Regions from separate parts of the Colwellia sp. MB02u-10 genome, predicted to be linked through region 1. Evidence: predicted binding sites of a transcription regulator. Region 1 holds the regulator's gene; each other region holds the start of a gene.

Evidence for each region. Region 1 encodes sigma-54, which starts transcription at its own class of promoters, with help from an activator protein. Its sites were predicted from a motif close to GTTGGCACGNNNNTNGNNT; they were not measured.
Region 2: a site for sigma-54 is predicted at 2,289-2,307, ahead of flgF (flagellar basal-body rod protein FlgF). Genes of this name have one in related genera too.
Region 3: a site for sigma-54 is predicted at 1,916-1,934, ahead of flgA (flagellar basal body P-ring formation chaperone FlgA). Genes of this name have one in related genera too.

The regions. Positions count from the first base shown of each region.
Region 1 covers NZ_JACGVK010000139.1:51,350-61,411, forward strand. Annotated here, with positions in the region: gene lptB (LPS export ABC transporter ATP-binding protein) at 1-674, shown strand, start outside; gene H4J59_RS17985 (RNA polymerase factor sigma-54) at 726-2,231, shown strand; gene hpf (ribosome hibernation promoting factor) at 2,268-2,555, shown strand; gene ptsN (PTS IIA-like nitrogen regulatory protein PtsN) at 2,585-3,043, shown strand; gene rapZ (RNase adapter RapZ) at 3,050-3,904, shown strand; gene H4J59_RS18005 (HPr family phosphocarrier protein) at 3,911-4,189, shown strand; gene mgtE (magnesium transporter) at 4,704-6,065, shown strand; gene pmbA (metalloprotease PmbA) at 6,178-7,533, opposite strand; gene yjgA (ribosome biogenesis factor YjgA) at 7,639-8,160, shown strand; gene H4J59_RS18025 (succinylglutamate desuccinylase/aspartoacylase family protein) at 8,267-9,415, opposite strand; gene H4J59_RS18030 (PLP-dependent decarboxylase) at 9,455-10,062, opposite strand, start outside.
Region 2 covers NZ_JACGVK010000105.1:58,823-68,884, reverse strand. Annotated here, with positions in the region: gene H4J59_RS05960 (flagellar hook assembly protein FlgD) at 1-582, shown strand, start outside; gene flgE (flagellar hook protein FlgE) at 612-1,967, shown strand; gene flgF (flagellar basal-body rod protein FlgF) at 2,347-3,090, shown strand; gene flgG (flagellar basal-body rod protein FlgG) at 3,113-3,901, shown strand; gene flgH (flagellar basal body L-ring protein FlgH) at 3,918-4,625, shown strand; gene H4J59_RS05935 (flagellar basal body P-ring protein FlgI) at 4,651-5,745, shown strand; gene flgJ (flagellar assembly peptidoglycan hydrolase FlgJ) at 5,762-6,754, shown strand; gene flgK (flagellar hook-associated protein FlgK) at 6,814-8,820, shown strand; gene flgL (flagellar hook-associated protein FlgL) at 8,829-10,031, shown strand.
Region 3 covers NZ_JACGVK010000105.1:69,821-79,882, forward strand. Annotated here, with positions in the region: gene flgB (flagellar basal body rod protein FlgB) at 1-11, opposite strand, end outside; gene H4J59_RS05975 (protein-glutamate O-methyltransferase CheR) at 77-907, opposite strand; gene H4J59_RS05980 (chemotaxis protein) at 947-1,882, opposite strand; gene flgA (flagellar basal body P-ring formation chaperone FlgA) at 2,066-2,758, shown strand; gene flgM (flagellar biosynthesis anti-sigma factor FlgM) at 2,833-3,147, shown strand; gene H4J59_RS05995 (flagellar export chaperone FlgN) at 3,172-3,603, shown strand; gene H4J59_RS06000 (LPP20 family lipoprotein) at 3,732-4,196, opposite strand; gene H4J59_RS06005 (FlgO family outer membrane protein) at 4,225-4,869, opposite strand; gene H4J59_RS06010 (flagella assembly protein FlgT) at 5,300-6,463, shown strand; tRNA gene H4J59_RS06015 (tRNA-Arg) at 6,591-6,666, shown strand; gene H4J59_RS06020 (hypothetical protein) at 7,034-7,180, opposite strand; gene tkt (transketolase) at 7,490-9,475, shown strand; gene epd (erythrose-4-phosphate dehydrogenase) at 9,570-10,062, shown strand, end outside.

The sequences.
Region 1 (10,062 bases):
TTGTTAAAAACGTCAGTATGCACGTTTCAGCAGGACAAATTGTTGGCTTATTAGGACCAAATGGCGCAGGTAAAACCACCTCTTTTTATATGATTGTTGGCTTGGTGAAGAACGACAGTGGCTCAATTGTCTTAAATGATGAAGATATAACCTTACTGCCGATGCACGAGCGCGCGAGAAAAGGTATCGGTTATTTGCCACAAGAAGCCTCTATTTTTCGTAAGTTATCGGTTCATGACAACATCATGGCCATTTTACAAACACGTAAATCACTTAGTGACGTTGACCGACAAGAAAAACTTGAACATTTATTAGAAGAGTTCAACATAGGCCATATAAAAGATAACTTAGGCATGAGTTTATCTGGCGGTGAGCGCCGACGAGTTGAAATAGCACGGGCATTAGCCGCAGATCCTAAATTTATACTTCTGGATGAACCCTTTGCCGGTGTTGACCCAATTTCAGTAGGTGATATAAAAAAAATTATCCTACACTTAAAAGATCGTGGCATAGGTATTTTGATCACAGATCACAATGTACGAGAAACACTCGATGTTTGTGAACATGCCTACATCGTTAGTCATGGTGAACTTATCGCTGAGGGTAATTCAAAGCAAATTCTTGCAAATCAACATGTAAGAGATGTATACCTTGGCGAACAATTCACGCTATAGTGAATAAAACCAATTGAACTAATGAATTTGAATAGGGAAAAGAAAACGTAAATGCGTCCTACTCTGCAACTCCGTATCGGACAACAGTTAACGATGACCCCGCAATTGCAGCAGGCGATCAAACTGTTGCAATTATCAACTTTGGATCTTCAACTAGAGATTCAAGAGGCACTTGAAAGTAACCCTTTGCTTGAAGTTGACGAAACGCACGATAACAATTCAGAAAATACCCCTGACCATTTAGAAGCAGGATATTCGGTAACTTTAGGCGAAAAGTCAGCAACATCCTCTGATGGCAGCGAAGACTCCACTCCCTCGATAGACGAAATTAGCTCCTCTGAAGGTTTAGCAAAAACAGACATCCCCGAAGAACTAAACAGTGATAGCACATGGGATGATAACTTCAGTGCCGGTGTCAGTAGTGGCGGTGTTGGCCATGCCTCAGAAGATTATACTTATCAAGGTGAAACGAAAGACTCATTACAAGACCATCTGATTTGGCAGATGGAACTAACGCCCTTTACTGACACTGACAGAACCATTGCCATTGCCATTATTGAAGCCATAGATGAAGCAGGTTATTTAACCGTTTCAGCCGAAGAGATCTTAGAAAGTGTCGGTATTGATGGTGTAGAACTTGATGAGATTGAAGTGGTGTTAAAGCGTATTAACGTATTTGACCCCATTGGTGTAGCCGCTCGTTCAATTCCCGAGTGCTTGCGTATTCAGCTTAATCAATTTGCTAAAGATACCCCTTGGTTAGCGGAAAGCAAAATTGCCGTCAGCGAGTATATTGATTTACTCGGTAATCGCGATTATCGTCAATTGATGCGTAAATTACGCTTGAAAGAAGAGCAATTACGCGAAGTTATTCGCCTAATACAAAGTTTAGATCCCCGTCCAGGTGATAGCGTCATAAAAAGTGAAGAACAATATGTTATCCCAGACGTGTCTGTTGAAAAGAAAAACGGCCGCTGGACAGTAGAGCTCAATCCTGACACTGCACCTAAACTATCGGTTAATCAGCAATACGCGGCTATGTCTCGTTCAATGAAGTCATCTACTGATAATCAATTTATTCGCTCTAACTTGCAAGAAGCAAAATGGTTTATTAAAAGCTTAGAGAGCCGTAACGAAACGCTTTTAAAGGTTTCAAATTGTATTGTGCAACGCCAACAAGGCTTTTTTGAACATGGACCTGAGTCAATGCGCCCTATGGTATTGAACGATATTGCCGAAGCCGTAGATATGCATGAATCAACTATTTCTCGTGTGACCACGCAAAAATATATGCACACGCCTAGAGGAATTTTTGAGCTTAAGTACTTTTTTTCTAGCCACGTTAGTACTGAAAACGGCGGCGAATGTTCATCAACGGCTATTCGAGAATTAATTAAAAAGCTAGTGGCTGCTGAAGTGCCTGCAAAGCCACTCAGCGATAGTAAAATGGCAGATATTTTAGCAGAGCAAGGTATACAAGTGGCAAGGCGTACCATTGCCAAATATCGAGAGTCACTTTCTATACCGCCATCAAATCAACGTAAAAGCCTATTGTAGGCAGTTTTATTCAGCCAATAAAGAGGATTGAAGTATATGCAAATTAATCTTACTGGACACCATGTCGATGTTACCGATTCATTACGTGATTATGTCAATGGCAAGTTTGAAAAACTAGAACGTCATTTTGATCATATCAATAATGTACATGTAGTATTAACGGTAGAAAAACAGAATCAGATTGCTGAATCAACAGTGCACTTAAGTGGCACCGAAGTTCATGCTAAGGCACAGCATAGTGACATGTATGCATCGATTGATGCATTAATTGACAAGCTAGATCGCCAAATATTGAAATATAAAGGTAAAATCAACAAACATTAGCGCCATTTCGCTACAGGTCTTAGAAGTTTATGAAGTTGCAAGACATCTTAACCCCGGACTGCACTATTTGTGCAGCACCGGGTGCCAGTAAAAAACGTATATTAGAATATTTAAGTCGCTTGGCCGCCGATAAACTCGACAGTCATGATACTTTTCAGCTCTTAGAAAGCTTAGTTAAACGCGAAAGAATGGGTTCAACGGGCATAGGTAATGGCATTGCTATACCTCATGGCCGTCTAGAAAATGCTACGCCTACGAAACCTATTGCCGTGGTTATTACCACAGAACAAGCGATTAATTTTGACGCTATTGATCATCGCCCCGTTGATATTTTTATCGCCTTATTCGTTCCTGAAGAAGAATGCCAGAGCCACTTGAGTACGCTGCAAAGTATCGCAAAAATCTTTCGTGACAAGCAATTTTGCAAGCAAGTGCGTAAATGCAAAAGTAATCAAGAACTGTTTCAGTTAATACAACAAGCGAGTTAAACACGGATGAAATTAATTATTGTAAGTGGCCGCTCAGGATCAGGGAAAAGTGTTGCACTGCGTGTTTTAGAGGATTTAGGTTATTATTGTGTTGATAATATCCCTGTCAACTTGTTACCCGCACTGACCCATACGGTTATTAATGATTATGAAAATGTTGCCGTAAGCCTCGATGTTCGTAACCTACCAGCCGATCCTAACGACGTACCCGAAATTATTGAATATCTGCCCAATGCGGTAGAATTGAGCATACTGTATTTAGATGCTGATGATAGTGACCTTATTCGCCGGTTCAGTGAAACGCGACGTTTACATCCGTTGATCAAGCAAAATATTGCGCTAGACCAAGCGATTGCCTTGGAGAAAAAATTACTTGAGCCCATCGCCAGTCGGGCAGACTTATACATCAATACCAGTCAACTGACACCGCACCAACTCGCTGACTTAGTTAGAGAGCGAGTTCTGGGTAAAACGTCTGGTTCAATGGTGGTTGTGTTTGAATCATTTGGTTTTAAACATGGTGTACCACAAGATGCTGATTATGTCTTTGATGCACGCTTTTTACCTAATCCATTTTGGGATAAAGAGCTAAAAGGCTACACAGGTTTAGACAAACCGGTACAAGACTTTCTTGCTAGCCAGCCCATTGTGACTAAATTTGTTTGGCAAATTAACAGTTTTATGATGACCTGGTTACCCCACTTAGAACGTAATAATCGCAGTTATATCACCATTGCCATTGGTTGTACGGGTGGCAAGCATCGCTCGGTCTATATTGCCGAATTACTGGCAAATAATTTGCGTAAAGAGCGTAAAGATGTGCAATCTCGCCACCGTGACTTAACCGTTGAAGGCACATAAACTAAGATGAGCAAGTCCACTAGCTGCACTGTACTTATTATCAATAAACTTGGGCTGCATGCCCGAGCGGCTTCTAAGCTTGCCCAATTAAGCCAAAAATTCACCGCTAAAGTCATTATTGAATTAGACGAAAACCGAGCAGACGCGAATAGTATTATGGGGCTAATGCTGCTGGCAGGCGCCCAAGGTAAAACCGTCAAGGTTATTGCTTCTGGCCAAGATGCTGAACAAGCCCTAGTAGAGATTTGCCAACTCTTTAGTGACAAATTTAATGAAGCCGAATAATAACTGAGTGCTTTATCCTTGCTAAGCACACGCTTAAGTCAATAAAAAAGCTGCTAAAATGGCTAGATTACGGTAAACTCTACGCGGATAATTATTAACGAACCCTAGTGACTAAAATAATATACTAGCCAATTTAGCACTACATTAAAGCTTTTAGAATAAGCGAAATAACTCAAGCATAACCGTTTTCAACTGTGTCTCCTGAGTCGCACTACCGTCCAAATCTATCGATGCTTATGTTTATTTATTGGCTATAACAAAAGCTTAATAGTTATCTCTCATAATAGGATCTGTTTAACTTTTTGGGTTAACATTGAACTCGCTTCAGTAGCTTTAGATAAACCCAAAGATAATAGTATTAGTTTGCAAGGGCTATGGCGTGCTCATACGTCTATGTAGCCAGCGGCATATCATGTGTTTGCTGAGCCTACCTACTAAACAAACTGCACTAAAGTCAGTTCAACAACCCCTGATAATTTTCAGTTTTCGTTTTACAACGGCAAAAGGTGAATATATGCCGGAAGGTTCTAAACAAGAATACAATCATCAGCGCCTTCAGCAGGTTAATGATGCCCTTGATAGTGGTATGTTTGTCCATGTTCGCAAGCTATTGCAAGACATGCCCACTTACGATCTCGCTTTATTATTAGAGTCATCGCCAAGCAAAAGCCGTGTCGCACTTTGGCAGCTTATTGATGCCGATCATCACGGTGATGTGCTCGAAGAGTTAAACGAAGAAGTTCGAAAAGGCATTCTGAAAAATATTCATCCAGAAAAACTAGCTGCCGTTGCAGAAGGAATGGATGTTGACGATTTAGCTGAAGTATTCAGAACACTACCTGACACAGTTTATCAGGAAGTGCTTAACGCGATGGACTGGCAAGATCGCCATCGTGTTGAGGCTGCACTTTCATTTGAGGAAGACACGGCCGGCGGTATCATGAATACCGATACCATCTCTATTCGTCCTGATGTTACGGTAGATGTGGTGCTACGTTATTTACGACTACGTGGTGAATTACCTGAAGCAACCGACTCTTTTTATGTGGTTGACAGAGCTGATCATTTCCTTGGTTCAGTATCTTTATCTGCTATTGTTACTGCCAAAGCAGAAACCATTATCTCAGACCTAATCAATAAAGATATTCAAGCCATTACCGCCGATATGAATGAAAAAGATGTCGCGCAGCTATTTGAGCGCTATGATTGGTTTTCTGCCCCTGTTGTCGATCACGAAGCACGACTACTGGGTCGTATTACCATCGATGATGTTATTGATATTATTCGTGAGGAAGCCGAGCATTCTATGATGAGTATGGCGGGTCTAGATGACGAGGCTGACACCTTTGCTCCGGTCTTAAAAAGTACCCAACGCCGTTCTATTTGGTTAGGCGTGAACTTAATCACCGCTCTTCTGGCTGTCGCAGTGTCGAGCATGTTTGAAGGCATTTTAAATCAACTGGCTATTTTGGCGGTGTTAAACTCTTTAGTGCCTAGCATGGGCGGCGTCGCCGGCAACCAAACTTTAACCTTAGTTATCCGCGCTATGGCCTTAGGCCATGTTGGTGAAAGTAACTCGCGAATTTTACTCTATAAAGAATTGGCCATTGGTTTTTTTAATGGTCTAATTTGGGCGGTGTTAATCGCTTCTGTTGTGGCGATTTGGCAGCAAAACTTAATGCTGGGCGCCATCATTGCCTTTGCCATGTTAATGAATATGACCGCGGCTGGCATTGCCGGTGTTACCGTGCCATTAATGTTGAAAAAAATGAATATAGATCCCGCCTTAGCCGGTAGTGTTATCTTGACAACGGTAACCGATGTCGTGGGTATATTTGCCTTCTTAGGCACAGCGACCTTGCTGCTTGGAAAATAAACCATAGCGATAAGCTTTCAGTTTAAAGCTGTCAGTAAACAACTGAAACTAGTTACTGTTCAGTTGTTTTTTCTGACAGCTGACAGCTTTTAACTTCAAACTTCTATTATTTTTAACTGCCCGCTACTTGCATCTGGTTAACAATAATAGAACCGGTACGAATACTGCCTCGCATATCGGTATCGTTACCAATAGCGACAATACCAGCAAACATATCCTGTAATTTACCCGCAATGGTAATTTCATCCACTGGATAAGCTATTTCACCATTTTCCACCCAAAAGCCTGCTGCACCACGAGAATAGTCACCCGTCACGACATTCACGCCTTGCCCCATCAACTCGGTTACTAACAAACCCGTGCCTAAAGTTTTTAACATCGCATCAAAATCACCGCCTTGGCCTGCGTCTTTCATGCCGAGTTGCCAATTATGAATACCACCGGCATGACCGGTTGATTTCATGCCTAACTTACGCGCTGAATAGCTAGTTAACAGGTAAGTGGCTAAACTGCCATCCGTAATAATTTCACGATCTAGGGTAGCGACACCTTCGGCGTCAAAAGCACTACTTGCCAAGGCCTTTTTCAAATGAGGACGTTCACTAATGTTTAAAAATTCAGGAAAAACTTGTTGGCCAATGGCGTCCATCAAAAAAGAAGATTGTCGATACAAATTACCACCACTAATCGCGGCAATAAAATGGCCAAATAAGCTATTAGCCACATCAGCTCGAAACATCACAGGTACTTTAGCGGTCGCTAACTTACGAGCACCTAAGCGTGATAATGTTTCTTTAGCCGCTTGTTGCCCTATGTTGGCTGCACTTTCCATAGCATCAAATTCACGACTAACGGTATAAGCATAATCGCGCTGCATGTCTTCACCTTCTTTGGCAATCATCACACAACTTAAATTATGGCGCGTACTCGGATAGCCCACTAGCTGCCCCTGACTATTGCCGTAAACTTTAAAACCTTCAAAGCTCTCTAATGTGGCGCCGTCTGAATTAGTAATACGTTTATCATAGCCAAGCGCCGTGTCTTCACAGGTTTTTGCCAAACTAATCGCTTGCTCTGTGGTTAACGCTTTAGGGTGATATAAATCTAAGTCTTCAGGCGTCATCGACAATAAATCTTTATCTGCCATACCTGAGCATTCATCAACAGAGGTATATTTAGCAATATTTACCGCGGCTTCTATGGCTTGTTTTAAAGCTTTTTCAGATAAATCAGCCGTAGAAGCGCTACCTTTACGACCGTCTTTGTAAACGGTTATGCCAAGCCCACCATCACTGGTAAACTCAACATTTTCAACCTCGCCTAAACGGGTACTCACGCTAAGACCTTGTTGGCGACTCATCGCAACTTCAGCACCATCGGCTCCGAGTGATTTAGCCATTGTCATGGCGTCATTAACACGTTTTTTCACATGTTCTATTTGCATTTGAATACTATCTGAATCGCTCATAGGTAAATTATTTCTCACATTTTATCGATACATGCAACAGGAATGTTTTTGCTGATACTGCTTTGTTGTATACTATAGGTAATTATCACTTTATTGCTTAACATTATGCCCCACTCTGCCAACGATATCGATGAATTAGAAGAAGAATTACTGAGTAAATCAGAAATAAAACGAGAAATGCATCGACTGCAAGACTTTGGCCTGATCATAGTCAAAATGTCGAAGCATCAACGCAGCAAGCTACCGCTAACTGATGAACTGAAAGCCGCTATGCTGCTAGCAGATAAAATCACCAATAAGCATGAAGCTATGCGTCGTCATGTCCGTCATGTCGCGAAAATATTGTCTGAAATGGATCTTGAGCCGATTAAGCAGGCAATGGACGTTATGGCCAATAAACATCAGCAAGAGTCGGTCAAATTTGAAAAGCTCGAAAAATTGCGTGACGACCTGATAGCAGACGGTAATGACACCATTGAAGCCTTGTTAGCCGAATGCGACAGCATGGAAAGGCAAAAGCTGAGACAATTAGTCCGTCAGGCGAAAAAAGAGCACAGTGCTGAAAAAACCGGTAAACATTACCGTGACTTGTTTACTTACTTAAAAGAACACGTAGTTTTTAAGTAGCTAGGGTTTAAATCGCTATTAAAAAATAATAGCCCGGATAACGGCACAAAAAAAGCGCCTTGATTTAAGGCTAAATCAAGGCGCTTTTTCTTTTCAAAACGCACGACTATAAAATACTAAACTTACTAAATACTTTATAAAGTTCAGTACCTTGATTGACACTCGCCGAAGCAAAATGCAAAATTGGTATGACACTGTGATCTAAGGTTATATAGTGTAATGGGTCGCCATCACCATAATTATCCATACGTAAAATACGCGCTAATGGTTCTCCTGCCGCTAAAGGCTGACCAAATTGAGCCAAGTAATCCACCATACCGCCCATGGGGGAATATAGTGCCTTGTAATCGGCTAACATACAGCTGTAACGCGTCATGGTTTTCGGCTGGTAATCTTGGCTATTGATCACACCTTGATACTGCAGATAACTTAAAATACCTAAAGCATCTTCACGGGCAACCTCTAAATCAATCTGCTCTTGTGAACCCAACTCAACGGTAAAACTCTCTTTGATAATAACATCTTGGCCATGATTGGCCTCAGTTTTAGTTATAGGAAAGTCACGGCCAAGGGCAGCAAAGGTCTGCTGTAATTGCCACCAAGGACAGAATGTGGCTTCATCTAATGCACCATCAAAGTCGTTAGGAATCAATAAGGTATGTGGGATATCAAAGTGCTTTGCACTGGCTATGGCATATTCAGGACAATATAAGTGCTTACTGGAAATCGGCCCAGTGTGCAGATCTAAAACAATATCAGCTTGATGTGCTAACCGCTGCAGTTGAAAGGCAATGCGTTGCCCTGTCGTCAGGCCATAAATATTATGATTTAACTTTTCAGCTATTTGCTGCAACAGTAATGCTTTAAACGCTCCCTCAATTTCAGCGCTAGTAGCGGTTAAATGCGCTTGTGCAAACGGCGCAATAATATCGGCATCAAAATGAAACATCCGGTTCCAATTAACGCCGGTAATGGGATCAAATCGCCCTAAGGTATATTCCCCATTTTTATGATTACAAGCCACAGGGTTGGCATAAGGCACGAGCGTAATACTGCCATTTAATTCAAGGGTTTTTAATTGCTCTAGTAACTGAAAAATAACCGCATTGCCCTGCACTTCTGCGCCATGCATATTAGCCTGGATATAAACATCAGGCCCCTGCTGTTTACCCTTAATACGATAAACCGGCACGGTAAGCGCAGCACCACTGGCCATTTCACCGACATGCATCACTTCTTTACTGATTAAATTCATAAATAATCTCTTACCAATCAAACGACTTTATTGACTAGGTTAACGTAAATACCAAGTTGCAGGCTCTGCTGCACGTACTTGCTCAATTTTGCCTTGCTGTAAAACATATTCAGCGGCAATTTGATGACAAAGAAAAAACGGCATACTTTCAGTAAAGCCATAAGCGCCGGCTAAACCAAAAATTAATTGGTCACCCACATCAACATCACTGGCTATTGCCAAGGTACCCAATTTATCTAAACTGGTACAAAGCGGGCCATGTAGATCAAAATAACCAGGGCTTGCTGCCGACTCTCTCAGCATAGTGACAGGAAAGGGCTGCTCGGTAATTGCCGGGCGAATTAAATGATTGATGCCACCGGCAAGCACTAATTGTTGCTGCTGAAAGTTTTGTTTACGGTCAACAACCGAAGTCACGTAATAACCCATGTCAGCAACGGCAAAACGACCTAGCTCTAGCCAGAGCTCGCTAACACCTGCCTGTGCTTTTATTTTGGCTAAGTCGGCAACAATTTGTTTCCAGCTTAGGCCTTGCCCTGTTTGCAGGTAATCAACACCTAGGCCACCGCCTAAATCTAAGACTTCTAACCTCATGCCCAATTGTTTTGCTAGCGATAACAATGGCGTGACCATTTGTGACCAAAGCT
Region 2 (10,062 bases), on a different contig from region 1:
TTTGCCTTGCTCACCCAAGAACTTTCCAATCAAGACCCGACTAAGCCGGTTGAAAATAATGAGATGATATCTCAGATGACCGCATTCTCAACCACTGATGGCGTGACAAAGTTAAACGATCAATTTTCTAGTTTTGCTGCTTCAATGTCGTCTAGCCAAGCCCTGCAGGCATCGTCGCTGGTTGGTCGTAGTGTTTTAGTTGAAGACAACGTCTTTGGTGCGGAAGAAGGTCAAGCGGTAAAAGGTAAGTTAGTGACCGACCAAGCGGCAAGTAATGTCAATATTTATGTAGAAAATGTTGCCGGTGAAGTTATTCAAACCGTACCTGTAGGTGACGTATCCGCCGGTGACTTTACCTTTACTTGGGACGGAAAAGACACCAATGGCGAATCTGCACCAGAAGGGGCTTATCGTTTTCGTGTTGCCGGTTTAGTCGATGGCAATGCATCAGAATTGCAAGCGATGACTTATCGTAAGGTAGACAGTGTCACTTTGGCCGGCAACGGCGGAAGTATTTTATTAAATCTTAACGGTGGTAGCACCATGAAGCTTTCTGATGTAGTAGAAGTTTCTCAAGGTTAATTAAACAATTTTTTGTATGAGGTGAAATTATGTCATTTAATATAGCATTGAGCGGATTAAACGCAGCTCAGAAAGATTTGGATATAACATCCAACAACATTGCCAATGTAAACACCACTGGCTTTAAAGAATCACGAGCAGAGTTTGTTGACGTTTATGCGTCTTCACTTTTATCAGCCGGTAAAACTAAAGTGGGTGACGGTGTTTTGACGTCTGATGTGGCGCAACAGTTTTCACAAGGTAGTATTAAGTTTACCAACAACTCCTTAGATTTAGCGATTAACGGTAATGGATTTTTTGCTACCGTACCAGAAGTGGGTAGTTTAGATACCTCATATACCCGAGCGGGTCAGTTTAAATTGAACCAAGACAATTTTATTGTTAATTCTCAAGGTGGGCACTTATTGGGCTTTCCTGTTAATGCCGACGGTTCATCGACCTCAGTCAGTTTAAGTACCGCTGAGCCTATTCGTATTCCAACCGCCTCAGGTGCACCAGAGAAAACCTCGGAAGTTGAACTGAGAATGAATTTACCCGCAGGTGAAGCCTATATTGAAGGTGCGCCAGGAAACTTTGACTCCACTAAGCCATCAACATTTAATCATTCAACATCAGCAACGGTATTTGACTCATTCGGTGACAGTCATATTATGACTTATTATTTTGTCAAAGATAATCCAATTGATAATGCGAATGAGTGGATGATGTTTACCTCTGTTGATGGTGAAATGGTCGATTTAGAGGCTGATCCTGGACAGACTAGCCCCATTGCGGGGGCAGCGCCTGGAGTTGTTGGTGCCAGATTAACCTTTAATTCAGTAGGTGATTTTACTGGCATAGTGCCAAGCTTAGCTGACGGCGGAATAACTACTCGCGCCCTTGGCGACACCATCTTATCGAACGGTGCAGATCCTGATCAGACCATCAGTGTTAATTTTAATTTAGATATCTCAGGTCCGAATCCAAATGAACCCACACAGTTTGCTTCCAACTTTGAAGTCACCTCGTTACAACAAGATGGACTAGCGGTTGGTCGATTAACCGGTATTGATATCGGTGGTGATGGTTTGATAAGGGCGACATACAGTAATGGCACTTCAGAGCCTTTATCACGTATTTCTATGGTAAGTTTTGCCAATGATCAGGGCTTAAAACAGATTGGCAGCACCGGCTGGAAAGAAAGTATTACCTCAGGAGAAGCGCTAGCGGGTGAAGCGGGATCGGGTACCTTTGGTTCGATAAGTTCTTCAGCATTAGAGCAATCTAATGTTAATCTAACCTCTGAGTTAATTGACTTGATCTCGGCGCAACGAAATTTCCAAGCTAACTCTAGAGCACTTGAAGTTGATAATCAGTTAAACCAAACCATTTTACAAATTCGATAATCTCGATAGTGGTTAACCTCGATAGTGGTTAATCTCAATAGTGGTTAAGAGCAATAGACAATAATTGCTCATAGCTACCAGATTAATTTATAGCGCTCAGCGCTAATTACTGTGCATAATAAAGATAAAAAGCCAGATAATCATCCATTGATATCTGGCTTTTTTATGCTCAGGACGAGCAGTCCTTAACGCAATAGCGGCCAATAAAAAGCTTTCAGTCATAAGCTGTCAGCTTTCAGTGAAAAATAGCTATTAGTAAAAAAATCATAAGATCATAAGTTTAACGCCATTCGTATTCCACCTTATTAAGCCTTCTTAATTTTTGGCACTCTATTTGCAACAGTTTTATTATTATTAATATTATTGAGTGAAGTTCATTATGGATAAGATGCTGTATATCGCTATGAGTGGTGCAAAGCAAAACATGCAAGCCTTATCAGTTAATGCTAACAACCTCGCTAACGCCAAAACTACGGGCTTTAAAGCGGATCTAGCCAATGCTAGATCCATGCAAGCTTTTGGTGAAGGCATGCCTTCTCGGGTATTTTCAATGACCGAACGAGCAGGCCAAAACTTTGACACTGGTGCTTTATTGACCACAGGACGTGATCTTGATATTGCCATTAAAGGGCAAGGTTGGTTAACGGTACAAACCGAAGATGGTAATGAAGCCTATACCCGCAATGGTCAGTTGAAGTTAAACGACAATGGGGCACTTGAAACCTCAAGAGGTGACATAGTGATTGGCGACCGCGGGCCCATTTTTTTACCTCTACCTGTGAGTAATATCAATATAACGTCTGACGGCACCATTATGGTTCAGCCTGAAGGAGCGCCAAGCTCTGCTCAAGAAGAAGTGGGCAGAATTAAATTTGTTAACCCAGATAATCGCTTGCTGGAAAAAGGCAGTGATGGTTTATTTCGTCGTCAAGACGGCAACAATGAACCGGCCGATGTCACGGTAAAAGTGGCGAGTGGGGCATTAGAGTCTAGTAACGTAAACCCTATCAGTGAAATGACCGATATGATCGCGCTACAGCGTCAATTTGAAATGCAGTTGAAAATGATGAAAACCGCAGAAGAAATTGACGCCAGTGCCGCTTCATTATTAAAAGCGTTCTAAATAAAATTTTTCGAGGTGATGTATGAATCCAGCATTATGGATCAGTAAAACAGGCTTAGACGCCCAAACCAAAGAGATTGCGGTTATTTCCAACAATCTAGCCAACGCCAGTACCATAGGTTTTAAAAAGAGTCGCGCGGTATTTGAAGACTTACTTTATCAAAATATTAGCCAGCCGGGTGGGCGTTCAGCACAAGACACTGAAATGCCATCAGGGTTAATGTTAGGTGCGGGTACCAAAGTGGTAGCAACACAAAAAATTCACACCCAAGGTGACATGCTTAATACCGACAATGCCTTAGATCTGATGATCCAAGGTGAAGGTATGTTTGAAATTTTAATGCCTGACGGCTCTTCTGCTTATTCACGTAATGGTCAATTTACCATGAACGATGAAGGCAGCATAGTGACCCCAGGCGCGGGTTATTTAATGCAACCACAAATAACCGTGCCAGAAGATGCCTTGAGTATTATTGTGTCGCAAGACGGTGAAGTCTCCGTCACCTTACAAGGCCAAGCTGAACCCGCTGTAGTCGGACAAATTAATACTGTTAACTTTGTCAACCCGACCGGATTACAGCCAATCGGGCAGAATTTATACATTGAAACTGCAGTAAGTGGTGCGGCACAAGAGGGTGTGCCAGGTTTAGCAGGTTACGGCATGATAGTGCAAGGAGCGTTAGAAACCTCAAATGTTAATACCACCGAAGAGCTGGTTAACCTGATTGAAAGCCAACGAGTTTATGAAATGAACTCAAAAGTCATTTCTGCGGTTGACGAAATGCTTAGCTACATTAATCAGCAACTATAACGTTGAGGAAGGTATTATGAAAAGCAATCGAGCTTCGTTATTAAGCACAGTATTTACCGTCAGTATGGTCGCGCTATTGTTCACGGGTTGTGCTAGCACTGAGCAGGAAAAAACCTTGCCTAATGATCCTGATTTTGCACCTATTTTACCCGAAGTGAAGGATAAATCTTTAGTGCCAACGGGCTCTCTCTTTAACATCAATTATGTTAATAACATCTATTCAGACTCTAAAGCGCATCGGGTTGGCGATATTATTTCCGTGATTTTAAGTGAAAGTACCCAAGCGCAAAAAAGTGCCAAAACAGAGATTTCAAAAGCCAATAGTGCCACGCTCAATCCTATTACCGGTTTTGGTGGTGCAGCGGTAAATTTCAATAACAAAGCGATACAATTTGGTTACGACCAAAGCTCAGATTTTGAAGGTGATTCAAAAGCCAATCAGGGCAACAGTTTATCCGGTAATATTTCGGTTCATGTCTTGAGAGTTTTACCCAACGGTAACTTGATGATCCGTGGTGAAAAATGGATGTCATTAAATAATGGTGATGAATATATTCGCTTAACGGGTATTGTTCGTTCGCAAGACATCAGTTCAGATAACACAGTTACCTCGAGTAAAGTGGCGAACGCCCGTATTGAATATGCTGGCACCGGCGCATTCGCTGACGTGCAAGAGCAAGGCTGGTTGTCGAAGTTTTTCAATAGTTCATGGTGGCCTCTTTAGTAGGTAATAGCAGTAGGATAATAGAATGAAAAAATATTTAGTGAGCTTTGCTTGTTTAACCTTGATGCTTTTATTGCCAGAAACCAATGCCCAACGCATTAAAGACTTGGCTGATGTTGCTGGTGTGCGCAGCAACCAATTAATTGGTTATGGTTTGGTGGTGGGTTTACCTGGTACGGGTGAGCAAAGTCCTTTTACCGAGCAAAGTTTTAAAACCATGTTAAGCAATTTTGGCATTAAAATGCCGGCGAATTTAAAACCAAAAATTAAAAATGTGGCTGCTGTAGCGGTCCATGCGGAATTACCTGCATTTGCCAAACCAGGGCAAACCATTGACGTTACCGTGTCGTCTATGGGTAGCGCACAAAGTTTACGTGGTGGTACCTTAATACAAACTATTTTAATGGGACTAGACGGTAATGCCTATGCGGTTGCCCAAGGTAGCTTGATTGTGAGTGGCTTAGGCGCTGAAGGCTTAGACGGCTCAAAAGTGATTGCTAATACCCCAACCGTCGGTCGTATCGCCAATGGTGCTATGGTTGAGCGTGAAGTATTATCGCCCTTTGCTTCAGGTGACCATATTACTTTTAATCTTCATAACGCTGACTTTACCACCGCAAAGCGTCTTTCTGACACCATTAATAACTTAATTTCTGGCTCAGCACGCGCCATTGACGCTGCATCGGTACAAGTGACTGCGCCCAGAGATGCTGCGGATCGGGTGAGTTTTTTGTCAGTATTAGAAAATTTAGAATTTGAACCTGGCTCGCCAGCGGCAAAAATTATTGTTAACTCACGCACAGGTACTATTGTTATTGGCGCTGATGTTCGCCTATTACCGGCGGCCATTACCCATGGCGGCATTACCGTCACTATTAATGAAGTGGCGGCTGTTTCACAGCCCAATGCCTTTGCTGAAGGGGTAACGGTAGCGACTAATCAATCGATTATTGACGTTAAGAAAGATGACTCACGTATGTTTGTTTTTGACCCCGGCGTTACGCTAGACGCACTAGTGCGGGCTATCAATCAAGTAGGCGCTGGCCCTGGTGATGTTATGGCGATATTAGAAGCCTTAGACCAAGCCGGTGCATTACGCGGAGATTTGATCATTATTTAATGAACAAATAAAGCTTATGACAACACGTATTGCAGACGCACAAAACTTTTTAGACGTTAACGGCTTAAACTCGATTCGCCAAGACGCGAAATCGGGTGATAAAGCCGGTAAAAAAGATGCACTAGAGCAGGCAGCTAAACAGTTTGAAGCTATTTTTATGCAAATGCTGATGAAAAGCATGCGTAAAGCGCAAGAAGTGTTGGAGTCTGACAGCCCATTTAATTCAGAATCGACAAAATTTTATCGTGACATGCATGATCAACAAATGTCATTAGAGTTGTCTAATAATGGTGCCTTAGGTCTTTCTGAACTTATTGTTCGCCAGCTAGGTGGCGACAGTGAAAACTTTACCCCACATAATATTTTACGTAGCGATGGCAATCTCGATAGTCGTGGCAGTTTGCGTATTAGCGAGCCGGCATTGCTCAGCAATATCAGCACAGTCAATGACTCGTCAGGGCATCAGGATCCTAGTAAAGATCGTCAAACAAATGGCTCTATTGCTGCCCAAGCGGCCAACATGATGCAAAGCCCAACCTTTGAACAACCAAAAGATTTTGTTAGCGCCTTAACCGCTGATGCTAAACGTGTACAAGATAAAATCAACGTACCCTTTGAAGTTGTTATTGCCCAAGCCGCGCTAGAAACCGGTTGGGGTCAAAAAATAATCAAAACTAATTCAGGTGAAAGTTCGAATAACTTATTTAATATTAAAGCGGATAGCCGCTGGGCTGGCGAGAAAACACACAAAGAAACCTTAGAGTTTGAAAATGGCGCTATGGTGAAAAAGCGTGAACCGTTTAGGGTTTACGAATCTATCGGCCAAAGTGTTGATGACTACTTAAATTTATTGACCAAAAGCGAACGTTATCAGGGTGCATTAGAAAATTCAGCCAATGTGGAGCAATTTTTGCATAACCTACAAAGTGCTGGTTATGCCACCGATCCTGATTACGCTAAAAAAATCATAGGAACACTTCGGACAGTAACCAGCTTATTAGATAAATAATCAATAAGTTTACCGCTAATTTCACTGTTGAAATTAACGTTACTGTAGGAGTTTAGGTCATGTCGATTAATCTGTATCAAACTGGTGTTAGTGGTTTACTGTCCGCGCAGCAGCAGTTGGGCACTACAGGTCATAACATTGCTAACGTTAATACTGAAGGTTATACCCGCCAACGTGCTGAACAAGCCGCAATGGCAGGAAATGCTAACAGCGGTAATTTTATTGGCGCGGGTACTTATGTTCAAGACATTACTCGGCTCTACGATCAATTCTCTTATAAAGAACAATTACTCAATAAAAGTAACTTGGGTAATGCAGATTCAATTAGTACTGACCTGAACCAATTAAATCAAATAATGTCATTTTCAAACGAGGCGATTGGTGGCTCTATTGATCGGTTTTATCAAGCGGCTAATGGTATTGCTGACAACCCAAGTGACATTGGTTTACGTAATATCGCCCTTAGCCAAGCCGAGGTATTAGCAACAGACTTTAATAGCTTAAATGATAATTTAGACCAGCTTGAAAAGTCGACTAACGGCGAAATCGAGCAAATAGCGAACAAAATATCGCAAATATCTCTTGATTTAGCCAAAGTTAATGAACAAATATTAGACAATAAAAACCTAGATCAAACCGGTCAACCCAATGATTTATTAGACAAGCGCGACCAATTAGTGAGTCAACTGGGTGAATACACCTCGGTTAATACCATTGAAGACTCTAACGGGGTAATGACCGTTATGATCGGTAATGGCGCAACGCTTGTTGCCGGTACTACGGCTTTGACGGTAAGTGTGCAAGCGGGCGATCCGGACCCATTACAAACAAAATTACAGTTAAATAGTCGCAATGGCTCGGTCGCACTTGATGGCGCTAAGTTGGGTGGCGCTATTGCCGCCAAAATAGAATATCGTGATGAGCATGTTGCCAAAGCGCGCAGCGAACTCAATCGTTTAGCCATGTCAGTGTCACAAACCTTAAATCAAACCCAAGCACAAGGGCTAGATTTAAATGGCAAGCAAGGCCAAGATATCTTTACTGATATTAACAGCACCAGCCTACAAAACTCACGCGTACTCGCCTCATCAAAAAATTCAGGCAGTGTGCAAGCGGGCATAAAAATCACTGACATTTCATTAGTGCCTACCAATGAATTTAGCGTTAAGTATGACGGCTCAGACTATATTATGACCAATGAACTTAATGGTAGCAAAACTACCTTAGCCGAGTCATCTTTGGGCTCTGGGGTTTACTCAACCGATTTTGGCTTTGAATTTAGTGTTAATTCAGGCGCAGCCGATGCTAATGATAGTTTTACGCTGCGCCCAACCGAAAACAGCGCCGCATTAATGCATGTCACGCTTAACGATCCTAAAGGCATAGCCGCAAGCTCTGCAATTTCGATAGCGGCGAATGATAATAACGTCAGTAATGGCGCTGTAAATATTGTCAATGTAACTAACCCAGAAATTGCCCGCACTTTTACCGAAGGCAGCAATGAACAATTAACCGTAGATGTTTATGAAAGTGCGCCAGGTACCTTCGAATACCGGGTTTATAACGCGGCGAATCCACCACCGGCGGCGCCATTAGCCAATGGTAGCTTTGCCGCTGGCGCATCAGCGGTTATTGACATGCCACCATCGCCAGCAACCCCTGCTTTTCAAATAGAAATTGCCGGTTTACCCGTTGGGCAAGGGGAATTTGCTCGGGAAAAATTTACTATCTCAGATGCTTTTGGCTCAGGTAATGCCAGCAACGCCAGCATAATGGCGGCCACGCAAGAACAACAGATTTTAGGCGGCGGTAAACAAACCTTTAACCAAGCATTAGCCACGGCCAGCGCTAATGTAGGGTCAAATGCCAGTTCGGCTGAATTTGTTGCTGACACAGCGCAGGCACTGTACACCCAAGCCTATAACCGCAATCAATCTAAGTCAGGGGTAAATCTTGATGAAGAAGCGGCAAACTTATTGAAATACCAACAAGCCTACCAAGCGTCGTCACAGATAATTTCAGTGGCAAATACCATTTTCGACACATTACTAGCAGCCACTAGATAGGAGTTATTATGCGCGTTTCTACAGCACAGTTTTATATTCAAAGTGGCTTAAAAATGTCTGATCAGCAGTCTAGCCTTAACGAACAAGCTAATAAAATTTCTAGTGGTAAGCAGGTTGTAACCGCCAAAGACGACGCCGTAGCCTATGGCACCTTAGCCGGTTATAAAAATGATTTGGCCAATATTGATAAGTATCAACGTAATATTACCCAAGCAGAAAATCACAACAGTTTAATTGATACCACGCTAGCCAGTGCTGAAGGCATGATAAATGAATTAAAAGACTTAATGCTACAAGCTAATAATGGTGCCTACACCGCCGATGACCTTGCCGCTATGGGCCAACAGGCCAGCCAAAGTTTGCAGCAAATACTCGGCATTGCCAATACCCAAGATCAATCGGGCAGTTATGTTTTTGCCGGTTACCAAATTGACGATGCCCCGTTTGCTCTACAAGCCGATAACTCGGTGAACTATCGCGGTGATAATGGTGTTAGAGAATTACAAATAGCCAAAAACGTTACCATAGCCACTAATCAAAGTGGTGAGCAGGTGTTTGAAAAAGTGCCCAATGCTGTTGGCGACTTTTCTGCCACTTATAATAACAATACTTCAGGCATAGCGGTTGAACGGGCGGTTGTCGCTGATGCGAGTAGTTATAATAGTGCGGCAAATCCAGCAGACTTCACCTTTAATTTTAGCACAGCCACTGACTTAAGCATTACGGACGGCGCCGGTAACGTGACCAATATCGCGGATTACGCACCAGGGCAAACCATTGCCTTTAACGGTATTGAGGTTAAATTAAGTGGCAACCCGTTGCCGGGCGATAACTTCTCGCTAACACCGGAACAAAATGTCGGTGTTTTTGAGACAATAAAATCCGCCATTGATTGGATTAACAACAAGGCCAGTGGCAAAGATGACCCACAAGTGCAAGTTGACTATAATCAAATTCTTAACCAATTAGGTGATTCAATTAACCACCTAACGTCTAGCCGAGCAGAGTCGGGTATTAACTTACAAGTTATCGACCGTCAAAAAAGTAACCATTTAGATACTGAGTTGTATTTAACCTCAGGTAAATCATCGATTGAAGATTTAGATATTGCTAAAGCTTATTCTACTTTTGAACAATCGAAAGTAGCGCTGCAAGCGGCGCAGCAAACCTTTACTCAGGTACAAGGTTTGACTTTGTTTAATTATATTTAATCACACTTTTAAGTACTATTTTAAGCACTAG
Region 3 (10,062 bases), on a different contig from region 1:
CTAATAGCCATAAAAAAATACCTCCAGAAGAATGAAGGTATTTATTCAATATTTATGCCAAGGTTATACGCAGAGGTTATTTTTTTTGGTAAAAAATACCAGGATTACAGCGGATCATGTTAAAATCTTGGCTAATACCTGACAGTGATTCTGAGGCACCCAAAAATAAAAAACAGTCTTTTTTCAACGTACCGTGTATTTGAGAAATTATTTTTGATTTTAGTTCAGGGGCGAAGTAAATCAAGACGTTACGACAAAAGACCAAATCAAACTGGCCCAGTAAACTATAACTATTTAACAAGTTAAGTTGGCGAAAACTGACCATTTTTTTAATCACATCTTTCACCTTTAACATGCTATTACCACTGCTTTCAAAGAACTGTCGTTGCCGTTCCAAAGATAAGCCTCGTGATAAGGCTAAACTGTCATAATGAGCATGTTTGCAATGCTCTAACATGCTAGTAGATATATCAGTGCCAATAATTTGAACACCGCCAGGAAATGCGCCTGGGTTACTCTGTTGAAATTCATAAACCGCCATGGCAATTGAATAGGGCTCTTGTCCTGATGAGCTTGCCGCTGACCAAATTTTTAATGGCGCTCGCTGGTTTTTAAAACCTGGCAGTAGATCTTTTTTCAATAGTTCAAAAGGGTAGCCATCTCGAAACCATAAGGTTTCATTGGTGGTCATGGCATCAATAACGGCAGCGCGTAATTGTCGTTTAACTGGATTAAGTGTTTGCGCGACGAGTTCAGACAAAGACGCGACATCAAATTTTGCCATCAGGGGTACTAGGCGACTTTTCACCAGGTACTGTTTGTTTTCACCTAGAACAATCCCGCATTGCTGCTCTAAAAACATTCTAAATTGATGATAGTTTTTATCATCAAGTTGTTTAGTTAACACTAGTTGTAGTCCACCTTATTTAAATACTGCAGACTAAGATTAAGCAATCTCATCATGCTTTAGCCACTTTTTAACCGCAGTCGCTAACTCGTCGGGATGAAATTTAGGAATAAAATCTTCAGCTCCTACTTTCTCTATCATGGCATTGTTAAAAACACCACTTAGCGAAGTATGCAAAATAACCGGCATACCTTTCATGCGATCATTCTGCTTAATTTCTGCTGTTAGGGTGTAACCGTCCATCACGGGCATTTCAATATCAGAAATCAGCAAAGCGACCTTTTCAGTGATGCTGTTTTGACACCCTTGCTCAATTTCCTGTAATTGCTCAAGCGCTTCTTGACCATTTTTTGCTAACAGCATGGTTAAGCCCAAAGGTTCAAGAGCACGTTTCACTTGATTTCGTGCCACGGTCGAGTCATCAGCAATCATAATCACTCGTTCGCCAATAGCCTCTCCAACGCTTGCATCAGCAATACCTTCGCTTAACTCTGTTGAAATAGGGTTGATTTCATTGATGATTTTTTCAACATCAAGAATCGATACCAGTTCATCGTCAATTTTGGTAACCGCTGTAAGGTAGCTTAACTTTCCCGCACCTTCTGGCGGCGGCATAATGTCTTTCCAGCTCAAGGTTACAATGCGTTCGACACCGGCAACAAGAAAACCCTGCACAGTTCGGTTGTACTCAGAAATAATCACAAAACTGCTTTCTGTTTGCACAATTGCCGGACCACCCGTGGCTTTACTTAGGTCAATAACCGAAATAGTTTGACCACGAATATGGGCAACACCTTTAACAAATTTATTTTGCTTAGGTATTACGGTCAACCTAGGACATGGCATAACTTCACGCACTTTAAATACGTTAATACCAAAACGCTGTTTACCAATGAGTTTAAATAACAACAACTCTAGTCGGTTCTCGCCAACTAATTGGGTACGTTGATCTACTGTGTCTAATATACTTGCCATAAAACCTCCTTGGTATGCCAATGAAAGTATAACAAAGGCACGATTCTTGATTGTTTTAACGTTTAAAGCACTAGCATTGCAACAACGTAAATATTTTGACGTTATTCGTGCTAAATTGTACTGAATTAAACTTAATTAAGTTTGGATGTGTATTTTTATTTTCCTAGCAGTCAGATATAACTTATGAACAAATTAAAGATAGTAATAGCAATCACCCTTATTTATTTGGCCAGTATTAACGCTAGTTCAGCCATGACATTCGATCGTGATTATCTCTATAACTTTATCAAATCCTATGTTGAGGACAATGTCAGTTTGCCCGCACGAGGAAAAATGGAAATTGAAGTTTCTGAAATAGATCCCCGAATTACCTTACAGCCTTGTTTATTGCCATTGACGGCAAATATACCTGAAAAGCATATCGGTAGAAACGTAAATGTTAAAATTGTTTGTCCGGACGAAGAATCTTGGCAGTTGTATATCCCCGTACAAATTCACACTATTATACCTGTATTAGTAACACGAATGCGAATAAGTAAAGGCACTTTGCTCAGTAACGCTAATATCGAAATTATATTTAAAGATAACGGGCAAATACGGGGCACTGTACTGACCGACCCTAAAGTAGTGGTGGGTGCTCGTACAAAAAGAAATTTGTCTCAAGGTAGTGCTATTACTAATCAAAACACCTGTTTTGTCTGTAAAGGCGAGCCGGTGAATATTATTGCTAAGTCGGCACACTTTGAAATTAAGTCTTTTGGCATTGCCTTAAATGACGGTAGTTTAGGCGAAATTATATCGGTGCGAAATAGCAAGTCTGGTCGCGTGGTTCAGGGGCAAGTTAACGCTATTAACCAAGTGATAATTAATTTATAATAATTGCTTAAGTTTTCTGCTGTTTTGCCGATAAAAGGTTAGAAACCAATAACTGTTGTAAGTAGGATACAATAATGGCTATTAATATCAACAACTTGAATAACACCACTCAAGTAAAACAAAAACTTGAGCAGCAAGTTCAGACCAAACAGCAAGTTAGCGAAAGTAGCAATGCCTCGCAACAAGCTACATTGGCAACGCGTGATTCGGTATCAATTACCCCGCAAGCAAAACAAATGAATGAGCTGCAGAAACAAGCGGCTGATTCGCCTGTAGTCAATGAGAAAAAAATTGCTGAATTAAAGAGTGCTATTGCCTCTGGCGATTATAAAATAAATCCAGAAAAGCTAGCGGCAAGTATCGCCAATTTTGAATTTGAACTTGGCTAACTTGTCACTAAAGTGGAGTACATAGTGTCTGAAAAACTAACACCGCAACAATTGGTTTCTCAACAATTATCGCAATTAACGCAATTAGAGACGTTATTAGACACTGAGAAAGATGTACTGCAGCAGCAAAACCCTGATGCACTTATTCATCTTACCGCAGACAAAAACGACCTGCTTTTGGCGATTAAGAGAATTGACAATGCTATTGGTCAAAGTTTTGAATTCAAACAAGAAAAACTGGCGGGCAAGTTCACCAGCCTGTTATCAGATATTGAAGCCATTTTAGTGCGCTGTAAAAAACAGAATCAAATTAATGGCCTGATTATTCAGCAATCACAATTATCTGTAGAACGCATGAAGACCTCATTACTAGAGAATCATAATAAGTCATCCATGACCTATAATAGTAAAGGAAAAACCTCTGGCGGACTCAGTAGCTTAGGTATAAAAGCTTAGCTTTGTATATTTTATGATCACTGCTCCTTCACATCCATGTGATCGCACCATACCGTACATCCTGTACATAAAAACCAGCAATAGCTGGTTTTTTTAATGGTACTAAAATACAGCGCTATTCAATGACGCTAGTAATATGAGATATGCTTTATTTCTTTGCGGTTAGAAGTTGCGATATAAATTTCATAAACATCTTTAAAATCTAAACTCAACTCAGTGGTATAACTGTCACCCACCGGATAGCTTTTAACGACTTTTGCGCCACGAATAATGCCTTGTACTGATGCCTGTAATTGTTGATTATCAAGCACTAAATTAGACATGGTGGTGCTACCATTAATATTTTGACCATAAACTTGTTCAGCTAACTCCGCATAAGCAGCAATTTTTGAAGCTTTTATTGCCATCAGCATACGCTGGGTTTTGTTTTGAGAGTTCTGCAAGCTAATCGGTGCTTGCCCTATGGCGGTTAATACAGGAAATTGTTCAGGTTTCACGTTTTGCCATTCAACCTGTTTATCAAACACCGAAGAACATGCACTTAACACTAAAGCGCTTAAAAAAACCCCAATACCATTACGTAAAGTATTCATACTCACCTTAGACATTTGTTTGATAATATTACTTTTGTATCGCAATGGCACGTGCATCGTCGGCTAGCGTGGTACTGTCACGCAAGATCATGCCATCTTTCATTTTAACATTTTCATGGCGATTAAAATCATCGCCAACAACCCAAGCAGGAATAAAAGACTGCGCCGTTGCCACCACAACTCGAGATTGCATGCCAATCATTCGTGCGTTGACTAACACGCCTTCATTTTGTTGCATCATAGTGCCGGTAACAACATAGTCAATTATCTGACGTTCTGGCAATTCTTTCCAATCGCGACTGAAAACATAATCACCATCGGCCGTTACACGAATATGTCCAGTGGTTTTAAAATCAATAACAACCAGGCCATGTCGTTGCATTTCATGGATAAAACTTTCTGACAGTTGATTGCCTAACGAGTTAGTTGATTCTAAATTTTTTAAATCGACAAATGATGCAACAGCAATTGGCGTTTTAGGCGTAACAAAGGTGCTACTTTCCAGCATTTGATACGCAAGACCTTTCACCACGTCATTTATCGCATGACGAGGTAACTTAAAACTGTCAATTTCTTCTTTATCGGCATAAGAAGATCGATAAAAATCATCTTTGGTTGTCACAGAACACGACATCACTGTCGGTATTATTATTGCTATAAGCCAATTTTTCATTTAGCTCTCCTCAATTAATGCTAATGTCGTAAAATTAATGAAAATAATTAATAAAATTAATAAAGCATGATCCGCGCCAATATTTTTATTTCACCTCAACTTGGTATAATACAGGGTAGACTAAAACTATACCCCTAGATTATTGGCTATAGTTTTAGTCTAATTGTTCTGCCTATTTACACTTTTTTTCAGCACTGATTCTGTATCACTTTCAAAACACCTTTTTATCCAATCACCAGACTTTACCAAACCAGATAGGGTTTTTAATGCCTGATAAAACCCTACTACTTTTATCGCTATCAGCAAGCTAATACCGATAAAAGTAGTTTGTTGGGCCACTTTACTTATCTTGAGTTGAACTTTTATTTGAAATAGGCACAAAACCTGCATATTTAAAAAAGAGATTGATTCCCTATTAAAAGAGACCTTTATGCGTTTAAGTTTATTTTACCTTTGCTGTGCTATATATAGCAGCGCTAGTGTCGGACAATGGTATGAATCGCAAGGTGTGGCGAGCATAATAAATGCTGATAATAAAACAGCAAAAACACAGGCTATGCACAATGCGTTGAAAAAAGCCTTACTGGTTGCCGGTGCTTCAGTGTCAAGTGTTCAGCAAGTGGTTAATGGTTTACTCACCCAAGACGAAATTAGCATCCGCGCTAGTGGCAGTGTTAATTCATTAGAGCTAGTCAGTGAACACTATAGCGACGACTTAGTCACTGTCATCATAAGGGCTGATATTTTTCCACAAGAAAAAAAGTGCTTCGCGGCTGATTATAAAAAATCTATGCTGTTAACTCGCAGTAATATACTACACCGTGAACAAGCTAATGTTGGTAACATCTACGCTATTGATAGCACCTTAATCCAACAGCTCGCTAATAAAATACAGCAGCAAGGTATCTATTTGGAGACTAAACTGGCCTTGCAAACTAAAACAGAATTTTCACGTTATAACCAAAGCCTGCAAAGCCAAAATTTAAAAGAATTAACCATGTCATTAGCCAACATGACAGATAGCCAGTATGTTTTGTTTTCAGAGATACAAGATCTTTCTCTAGCAAATGACGAAAATAATAACTGGCAGTTTTGGCAAACAAACGTCTATCAACGCCAATTTAATCTTGCCCTTTATATTCACGACGGTACTACAGGTGAAAGAGTTTTGGCTAAACACTATCAAAGCTCTGCCCCGTGGCAATTCGGTAAGCGCAAACAAGTTGACGTTACTAGCCATAACTTTTGGCAAAGTGACTATGGCCAAAGCATTAGTCTAACCTTAGACAGCATAGTCAGTGATATTGATGAGAACATGATGTGTCAGCCTACCCAGGCTAGAATTGTGCAAGTACAGGGTAACTCACTGACTTTTAACTTAGGAAAAAGACACGGGGTTAAAATAGGTGATGAATTCTCTTTGCTACATTTCAATAATTTTATCAGTGATGATAAGCGCTCTTATTCAGCTTTTAACATCAGTCCTTATAAAGTTATAGTAACTTCTGTCAGTCAAGACAGTGCCCGGGCAACCACCACTGAGCAGCACATATTAGACAACATCCAAATTAACGACTTGGCGGTAAGGTATTAGCAAATTTGATAAACGCTACAAATTATGACCATTAATTAAATAGTTATCAGGTGTAAAGTGTATTTTTTTGAATACTAATTTATAAAATAGCTGTAGCATAGGCTAGCACGATAATTATTTGCATTATGTCCTCATAGTTTAACTGGATAAAACTGCGGCCTCCTAAGCTGCTGCTCCAGGTTCGAGTCCTGGTGGGGACGCCAGTAATTATTTATACAAAATTTGCAGGGAAGTACTTGATAACTAGCGGTACTGAGGTTTTATAGTGAGTTGTTTTATCTAGCCTGATGCTTGACTAATATGCGGGTAAATAGCAAAAATATTAATATATTGATCTTGTTTTAAAGCGATAGGTTACTAGGGGCTGCTGTCCACACAATATAATGTAAATTGTGTATGTCGTGTTAATTTTTCACCCCGACTTCTTGACTTACCTTCAGTGTAATAGATTGTAAAATAAGATATAAACTACGTCATACACCCTATAAAATTATGTCCTATCACAGCGATACACCTTATTAAGCGCGCATAAAAAACCCCGCGATTGCGAGGTTTTTATTATTAAATGAGCTAATTTACTAGTTCACTATCTGCTTTTTCTCTTACAACATCCTTGTCGTCTGCTGCTGAGCCAGTGCTCAACAATGCTGATATGGCTAATACTAATACTGCTAATATTACCGTAGTCAGCTTAATTCCACGTGACGAGCTGTTCATTACTTAATCCTATGTCAGCTTGTATGTTTTTATTAAGTTGTTATTTTTTTTACATACACGACATCAACACTATAGGATCCTAATTTTAATTTCAAGAGCTTACTTGGCCAATTCAGCTTTTATTGTCGATTTAATCACCAGATATATTCACGACAGTTAAAGCGGCTAATTAAGCCTTAATATCTTTAAATATAGCTAAGTTAAAAATAATCATAGAAAAATGCTAATAACATTTGCAGTTAAGGGGTAGTCTAGGCGAAAATAAGCGCAATTTATATCCCATCAAATCTTATAATAACTGGAGCAAATATGCCGTCGCGTCAACAACTAGCCAATGCAATTCGAGTTTTAAGCATGGATGCCGTGCAAAAAGCTAAATCAGGACACCCTGGAGCCCCAATGGGCATGGCAGATATCGCTGAAGTTTTATGGCGTGACTTTCTAAAACATAACCCAAGTGATCCACAGTGGGTTGATCGTGACCGTTTTATTTTGTCTAACGGCCACGGTTCTATGTTGATTTATTCACTATTGCACCTTACCGGTTATGACTTGCCAATGAGCGAATTAAAAAACTTCCGCCAATTACACTCTAAAACACCGGGTCATCCTGAATACGGCTACACGCCAGGTGTAGAAACTACCACGGGTCCGTTGGGCGCAGGTCTGTCTAATGCTGTAGGTATGGCAGTAGCTGAAAAAACTTTGGCGGCACAGTTTAACCGTGACGGTCATAACATTGTCGATCACAACACTTATGTATTTTTAGGTGATGGTTGTTTGATGGAAGGTATTTCGCATGAAGTTTGTTCATTAGCCGGTACCTTAGGTTTAGGCAAATTAGTGGCCTTTTGGGATGATAACGGTATTTCAATTGATGGTCATGTTGAAGGTTGGTTCACTGACAATACCCCAGCACGATTTGAAGCTTACGGTTGGCATGTGATCAGCGATGTTGATGGTCATGATAGCGCAGCTATCACGGCTGCCATTGCCGCAGCAAAAGCCGTCACCGATAAACCTACTATGATTTGTTGTAAAACCGTGATTGGCTTTGGTTCACCCAATAAATCAGGTACGCACGATTGTCACGGCGCACCATTAGGTGACGACGAAATTACGGCAACGCGTGAATTTCTTAACTGGCCTCATGCGCCATTTGAAATACCGGCTGATATTTATGCCGAGTGGGATCAAAAAGAAAATGGCGCCACAGCACAAGCCAACTGGAATGATAAATTTTCCGCTTACCAAGCTGCTCACCCAGCCTTAGCTGCGGAATATGAACGTCGTGTGATTAAAGGTGATTTACCTGCCGAGTTTGAAGAAAAAGCCAATGCCTACATTTTAGCCTGTCAGGAAAAAGCTGAAAATGTCGCTTCACGTAAAGCATCACAAAACACCATTGAAGTCTTTGGTGCTATGTTACCTGAGTTATTGGGCGGTTCAGCCGATTTAGCCGGTTCAAACTTAACGCTTTGGTCTGGTTCAAAAGGCATTCAAGATGATGCGGCCGGTAACTACATTTACTACGGTGTGCGTGAATTTGGTATGAGCGGTATCATGAATGGTGTTTCATTGCATGGTGGTTTTATCAACTACGGTGCCACTTTCATGATGTTTATGGAGTACGCTCGTAACGCGGTACGTATGTCTGCACTTATGGGCATTCAAAACATTTTTGTCTACACCCATGATTCAATTGGTCAAGGTGAAGATGGTCCAACGCATCAGCCTATTGAGCAGTTAACTAACCTACGTACCACGCCTAACATGGTGACTTGGCGTCCAGCCGATGCCACCGAGTCCGCTGTGGCATGGAAAAACGCGGTTGTTCGCCAGAATGCACCAACATCATTAATTTTTTCTCGCCAAGGTTTACCTGCATTAACACGTACCAGTGCGCAAGTAGCTGATATTGCTAAAGGTGGCTACATCTTAAAAGATAGTGTTGGCACACCAGAAGTTATTTTAATTGCTACCGGCTCTGAAGTGTCATTAGCGTTAAAAGCAGCTGAAAGCTTGGGTGATAATGTCCGCGTTGTTTCTATGCCATCAACCAATATTTTTGATGCCCAAGATAATGACTACAAAGCATCGGTATTGCCACCAGCAGTAACCAAACGTGTGGCGATTGAAGCCGCACATACTGACTTTTGGTATAAATACGTCGGCTTGAGTGGCAAAGTTGTTGGCATGACCACTTTTGGTGAGTCAGCACCGGGTAATGTCTTACTTGAATATTTTGGTTTTACCGTTGAAAACGTAGTTAACACAGTCAACAGCCTACACTAATCACCTTTGCCACAAAAATGGCATTTATAGCCAGTTAACACATGCTTAACTGGCTATCTTCTTTACCAAATTCGTGATAATAAGAGTCAAAAACATGTCAATTAATATCGCTATAAATGGCTTTGGCCGAATCGGCAGAAATGTTGTTCGTGCACTATATGAAAATTCCAGCACCAACGAATTTAACTTAGTCGCTATTAATGAACTTGCCGAGCCTGAAGGCATAGCTCACCTATTAAAATACGACTCAACTCATGGTCGTTTTTCATTTGCGGTGCAACAAAGTGCTGGAAAATTATTTATTGCTGGTGACGAAATATCGTTAAGCCATGAATCCGAGTTAAGCAATCTTCCTTGGCAAGAGCACAATGTCGATATTGTCATTGATTGTACCGGTAAGTTTGGCAGCCAAGCAGATGGCCAGTTGCATATTCAGCAAGGCGCAAAAAAGGTCTTGTTTTCACATCCTGGCTCACAAGATTTAGACGCGACCATTATTTATGGTATTAACCATCAACAACTCACTGCGGCTGAAAAAGTGGTGTCAAACGGCTCTTGTACCACCAATTGTGTGGTCCCTGTTATTC